Saccharobesus litoralis: one gene and its partner. The protein of the gene in region 2 binds, or shares a complex with, the protein of the main gene of each other region. Links are inferred from orthologs where the notes say so. Each region holds a gene or a part of one and is shown on either strand. Other genes may lie near its edges. The genes, in order: uvrD and uvrB.

Region 1 (3,284 bases), 2.1 Mb from region 2 along the record:
GTTTTATTAGAACAACCTAAACTTAGCTCGGATGTTACTTTACTGCGTAGACATTGGTTAGCTAAGCTTTTCAATAACCACAAAATACCAAATAGCGATAATCATATTGGGCCGACTTTTAGCACTTTTATGTTAGCTCGAAATCGAATCTCAATATCGCAAAAAACAATAACCTTTTTATCAAAACTAAAAAGTCGCGTTCCGCTTATTGCTATTTCAAATGGTAATCTTGATATTGAAACTACACCTTTGGCCAATTACTTCACTCTAAAGATGTTCGCAAATAGCGATAACAAGGCAAAGCCAGATCCGGCAATGTTTCTTTTGGCCAGCCAAAAATTAAGCATTCCTTGCGAGCATATTTTACATATTGGTGATCAGTTAAATACCGATGTATTAGGCGCCAAAAGAGCAGGATGCCAAGCGGCGTGGTTTGATCCTTATTCTGCTGTCAAACCCTATCCTGTGTTAGCCGATTTACAATTGCAGAGTTTGGATGAGTTACTCAATCTCGTTTAGCCTAAACTATACAATCATTATACAACTCGCTAGGCGTATATAACCTATAGCAAGGCAATGTTAGTCTTTACTGGCTCAATTGTCGTAAAACATGTATATTTAGCCAGTTATTTTTATTGACTCACGGTTTGCAATGGACGTTTCTTATTTAATCGACTCTCTTAACGACAAACAGCGCGATGCGGTTGCGGCACCTCAGCAATCAATGCTGGTACTGGCTGGTGCCGGTAGTGGTAAAACACGGGTTCTAGTGCATCGAATTGCTTGGTTAATGCAAGTCGAGAAAATCTCACCTTATGCCATTATGGCTGTCACCTTTACCAATAAGGCCGCAAATGAAATGCGTGGCCGTATTGAGTCGTTATTGCAAACCTCAGTCAACCATATGTGGATTGGTACTTTTCATGGTTTAGCCCATCGATTATTACGCTTGCATCATCAAGATGCGGGACTGCCTGAAGGCTTTCAAATTCTCGATGCTGATGATCAATTGCGTATGTTAAAGCGCATTATCAAAGCCATGGAGCTGGACGACAAAAAATGGCCTGCCAAAGAAGCAATGTGGTATATCAATGGTAAAAAAGACGAAGGATTACGCCCTAGTCACATTGAAACCTATAACGATCCTGTTGATAAAGTTTGGCTACAAATATACAAAAATTATCAAGATACCTGTGACCGAGGCGGATTAGTTGATTTTGCCGAGCTACTACTGCGAGCGCATGAGCTTTTCTTACGTCATCCACATTTACTGCGTCACTACCAAAACCGTTTTCAACATATCTTGGTTGACGAATTTCAAGATACCAACCGAATTCAGTATGCTTGGCTGCGGATCTTAGCGGCCAACCCTAACAGTAACATGATGATAGTCGGTGACGATGACCAATCCATTTACGGTTGGCGTGGCGCTAAAGTCGAAAACTTACAACACTTTTTACGTGATTTTCCTGAAGCCGAAACGATCCGCCTTGAACAAAATTATCGCTCGACAGGTACTATTCTCAAGGCGTCAAACCATCTAATTGCCCACAACACAGATCGTATGGGCAAGCAATTATGGACGGAAGCAGCCGAAGGCGAAAAAATCGGTTTGTATGCAGCTTTTAATGAATTAGATGAAGCCCGTTTTATTGTTGGCCGGATCAAAGAAGCCTTTGCCTCTGGCACCTCGTTAGCTCAACACGCCATATTGTACCGCTCTAACGCCCAGTCACGTGTATTGGAAGAAGCCTTAATCAGCGAACAAATTCCCTATAAAATTTACGGCGGCCTGCGCTTCTATGAGCGCCAAGAGATTAAAGATGCACTTGCCTACTTACGCTTAATTAACAATGCTCAAGATGATGCGGCGTTCGAACGGATCGTCAATACGCCAGCGCGTGGCATAGGCGAAAAGTCACTCGCTCAATTGCGTAGTTTTGCTCGTCAGGCCAGTGTCCCTTTATGGCATGCCGCCAAACAAATGTTAGATCAAGGGTTACTAAAAGGTCGCGCCGCAACTACGGTATCAGGCTTTATCAATTTAGTTGATAGTATTGCAGACGATATTAGCAATGTACCTTTGCATCGCCAGGCCGAAATCACCATCAAACAGTCTGGTTTAGAAAACATGTATCGAGCTGAAAAAGGCGAAAAAGCCCAAGCACGCCTAGAAAACTTAGGCGAATTAATTACGGCTTGTCGCAACTTTGAAAGCCCTGACGAAGCCTTATCAGAACTTAGCGCTTTCTTGTCACACGCGGCGTTGGAATCAGGTGAAAACCAAGCCACCAAAGATCAAGATGCCGTGCAAATGATGACCTTACATACCGCAAAGGGGTTAGAATTTGATACCGTATTTATGACGGGTGTCGAAGAAGGTATGTTCCCAAGCCAGCAATCCACGGAAGAATCAGGCCGCATGGAAGAAGAACGTCGCCTATGTTATGTTGGTATTACTCGTGCCATGCGTAAACTTTATATTAGTTATGCTGAATCTCGACGTTTATACGGCCGTGAAAATTACCATTCACCCAGTCGCTTTATTCGCGAGATCCCTGATGATTGTGTAGAAGAGATCCGCTTGCAAGCCAAGGTGACTAAACCTATGAGTCAAAACAGTCGCTTTAGTCACGCCAAAATCGAATCCGCTTTTGAAGAAACAGGCTTGTACGTTGGACAGCGAGTTGAGCATAGTAAGTTTGGTGAAGGCAATGTGCTTAATTACGAAGGCAGTGGTGCTCAATCTCGCGTGCAAGTCGCATTTGACGACGGGCAAACTAAATGGCTAGTCGCCGCTTATGCGCGATTGACGCCGCTAAACTAGTACTGTTTCCAGAAAGAAATGATCAGTTGAATCACTCGCATAATTTACTATCACTAGTGATGTTTTTAGCCATATTTAGATTAAATAAACAACTTCAGGCTGAGCTTGTCGAAGTCTTATTACTTTCTAATTTACCGACACTTCGACTGCTTCGCGCTCAGTGTGAAAGTGATCACCAATGTTTTCAACTAATCAAAATTAAATTGAAAAGGTACTAGTAGCTTAACTCAAAAGTTTTGAACTGTTGAATTTATGACCATTTGCTAAATTGTAGGGTCGATTTTACATCGACAAACCTTGTGTTAGCCGAAATAAATTCGTCCCTACAATGACCGGTCGCTTTTCTTGTTAGATTGCTAATAAAAACGGGCTCAACATGTCATAACTTTTGTGTCGCAGTACTATTACTTTTTCAACCTTTCGGCTTATTGGTTCGGGTCTACTGGCGAGAAGCAAA
Region 2 (3,281 bases):
TTTTATTTTCTTGTAAATTATTTTGCGACTTTTCGTCCTTTTTGACCTTAGTAATATTCAACTTGGCTGGAGTTTGCCTGACTTGAGCTACTCTAGGCATAAAAGGAATAATGGCGTCGGTATTAATAATGCTCATCTAACACTCCTCATTTACGCTTCACATTTAAATTTTACAATCTAATGCCTTAATTATATATCGGCCAAGTACGCATTGAATTTATGACATTAGTCAAATCTTTATACCCAAAACAAATAAACTCATAACGATAGTGGATATTAAAATCTAATGAACCACGGTCAATATACTAGACTTAAATTCCAATGTTTGTGGTTTGCAGTAAGGTGACATATGAATTCAGTAATCATGGCTCAAGCAGAGAAACTCTCAAGTTTTGATTTAAGTAATGACACGGAAGCACACATGTTTTTAGAACGGATGTTAATCGCAGTTGATATTCAAGATCAGGTGATCCAAGCGGTTTTTGAGCTTAAATCACGCAATCTAGTTCAAGTGGGCGCCTGTATAGAGCAAGCGATGCACTCTTCAATTTCTGACTTTCTGAAACACTAACATAATATAGTGCATTGCTCATTTTGACCGAGTAATGCACGACAATGCAAACTAATTCAAATAATTTGCGCTAACTATTAGCAATTAACTGCTGCTGAAGGTTTTGAATATCGTCACGTAATTTAGCCGCACGTTCAAATTCTAATTGACGGGCAAGCTCAAACATTTGTTGCTCAAGCGCTTTGATTTCTTTGGCAATATCATCAGCTGATTTGACTTTGTAATTCGCTTTACCCTCACCTATTTTACGCAACTTAACCGTGTTACCCGCGTCGGCGTCATTGGACGCATCATCATAACCAACATCCATAACATCAGTGATTTTTTTATTGAGTCCTTTCGGTGTGATGCCATGTTGTAAATTATGCGCAACTTGCTTTTCACGACGACGCTCTGTTTCATCTAACGCTCTTTGCATTGAGCCTGTGATCCTATCTGCGTATAAAATCGCTTTGCCGTTAACGTTACGCGCGGCTCGACCTATAGTTTGAATAAGTGATCTATCTGAACGTAAAAAGCCTTCTTTGTCGGCATCTAAAATAGCCACTAACGACACTTCGGGCATATCTAAACCTTCACGCAGTAAATTGATACCAACCAAAACGTCAAATTTACCTAATCGAAGATCGCGAATAATTTCAACGCGCTCAACCGTATCAATATCTGAATGCAAATATCGAACTTTAACACCGTGATCGTTTAAGTAATCCGATAAATCTTCCGCCATGCGTTTGGTTAGCGTAGTCGCCAACACACGTTCATTTACTTTTACCCGTTCGTGAATTTCCGACAATAAATCATCAACTTGGGTTGCTACGGGGCGAATTTCGACAATAGGATCAAGTAAGCCTGTGGGTCGCACAACTTGTTCTGCGACTTCACCTGCCGAGCGATCTAATTCATAGCTACCGGGTGTCGCCGAAACAAACATAGTTTGCGGAGCAAGCTGTTCAAACTCTTCAAACTTCATCGGTCGGTTATCTAACGCTGAAGGTAATCTAAACCCATATTCAACGAGATTCTCTTTACGCGAGCGATCACCTTTATACATAGCGCCAATTTGCGACACGGTGACATGCGATTCGTCGATGATCAATAATCCATCATCGGGTAAATAGTCAAATAATGTTGGAGGTGGCTCGCCAGGGGCTCGGCCGGACAAATAGCGAGAATAGTTTTCAATACCTGAGCAATAGCCCAATTCTACCATCATCTCAATATCATATTGGGTGCGCTGGGTAACGCGTTGTTCTTCAACTAACTTGTTTAAATCAAGTAATTGTTGCTTGCGTTCTTTTAACTCATCTTTAATGTTATCAACCGCAGCGAGGATCTTTTCTCTTGGTGTGACATAGTGAGTTTTAGGGTAAATAGTGGTACGAGCCATAGTGCGTGTCATTTCTCCCGTCAATGGATCAAACTCACTGATTCGCTCTATTTCATCGTCAAATAATTCAACTCGAACCCCATCGCGCTCAGAATCCGCAGGGAAAATATCAATAACGTCCCCTCTTACGCGATAAGTCCCCCGTGCAAAATCGATATCATTGCGTGTATATTGCAATTCAGCTAAACGCCTTAAAATGGCTCTTTGGTCAATTAAATCACCTTGGCGTAAATGCAATAACATTTTCAGGTAGGAGTCAGGATCACCTAAACCATAAATAGCTGAGACTGAGGCAATAATAACGACATCTCGGCGTTCCATTAATGCTTTGGTAGCGGATAAGCGCATCTGCTCTATATGGTCATTAATTGAAGCGTCCTTTTCAATAAATGTATCTGTCGATGGCACATAGGCCTCGGGCTGATAGTAATCGTAATAGGACACAAAATATTCAACTGCATTATTAGGAAAGAACTCCTTCATTTCCCCATATAACTGCGCTGCGAGGGTTTTATTGTGCGCCATAATCATGGTTGGTCGATTAAGCTGCTTAATGACATTGGCCATTGTAAAGGTTTTACCAGAGCCCGTTACACCAAGTAGAGTTTGATGAGCTAACCCTGATTCAAATCCATCGACTAGTTGTTTTATTGCGCTAGGTTGGTCCCCTGCAGGCTTATAACTAGAAACCAAATCAAACAATTGTTCGCTCATACCTTTAATTACCTTAATGCCTTTAAGCCACTAGTTCTGCTTTGCTAATTCTGCTTTGCTATGTTCTGCACACACTTGGGAAAGCTTTCGATTAAACGTGTAAACAGAAACCCCCATCATAGCCAAATTACCGATTACGCCGCCGACAAATAACCCATAAATCCCGCCTATCAAACCGCCTAAATAAGAAAACGGTACATAAAACAAAAACAAGCGCAACACGCTAAGTAATAATGCGCTCATGGGTAAATGCAGCGCATTTAACGAAGAGTTAGTTAAAATTATAATTCCTTGAGCGCCATAACCTAACGGCATGATCCAAATAAACCAACAAATCAAATTGATTACCGTTTCATCATCAGAAAATGCAACGGCTATTGGCCATGCAAGAAACAGGAGTAAGGAGAAAACACCTAATTGCCATATCAAAACAAATTTAGCGGTTTTACGATAAGCTTGTTTGACACGATCAATATTACCCGCACCTAAATTTTGGCTAATAAAGGGAGGCAAAGACATAGATAATGCCAAAACGACCATACAAGCAATAGACTCAACCCGATTGCCAACACCAAAGGCAGCAACAGCTTCTTGCCCATGCACGGCCAC

Evidence for each region.
Region 1: the proteins of uvrB (region 2) and uvrD are in contact, whole or in part, in a crystal structure (PDB 7EGT), measured with the Thermus thermophilus proteins. The link is inferred for Saccharobesus litoralis from one-to-one orthologs. Residues at the interface, in WP_096411307.1 of Thermus thermophilus: Glu23, Leu25, Arg26, Asp27, Gly28, Glu29, Arg30, Phe31, Arg55, Glu326, Asp327, Phe328, Glu379, Ser382, Gln383, His398, Gly400, Arg401; in WP_096412145.1 of Thermus thermophilus: His654, Arg656, Phe657, Gln666, Asp668, Glu669, Lys680, Arg681, Leu682, Ser683, Lys685, Tyr686, Ala687.

Annotation. Positions count from the first base shown.
Region 1 is NZ_CP026604.1:2,309,464-2,312,747, forward strand. The notes cover bases 290-3,239. They hold uvrD (DNA helicase II), read left to right. Parts: upstream 290-652; coding sequence 653-2,827; downstream 2,828-3,239. Other genes in these bases: C2869_RS07970 (HAD-IA family hydrolase), read left to right, coding at 290-519. In the rest of the region: more of C2869_RS07970, read left to right, coding at 1-289. UniProt on the Escherichia coli protein: A helicase with DNA-dependent ATPase activity. Unwinds DNA duplexes with 3'-5' polarity. Translocates on single-stranded DNA with 3'-5' polarity. Initiates unwinding more efficiently from a nicked substrate than double-stranded DNA.
Region 2 is NZ_CP026604.1:4,367,096-4,370,376, forward strand. What follows is about bases 158-3,104. They hold uvrB (excinuclease ABC subunit UvrB), read right to left. Parts: upstream 2,673-3,104; coding sequence 642-2,672; downstream 158-641. Other genes in these bases: C2869_RS16130 (hypothetical protein), read left to right, coding at 350-571; C2869_RS16140 (MATE family efflux transporter), read right to left, coding at 2,703-3,104. Outside these bases: C2869_RS16125 (hypothetical protein), read right to left, coding at 1-136; more of C2869_RS16140, read right to left, coding at 3,105-3,281. UniProt on the Escherichia coli protein: The UvrABC repair system catalyzes the recognition and processing of DNA lesions. A damage recognition complex composed of 2 UvrA and 2 UvrB subunits scans DNA for abnormalities.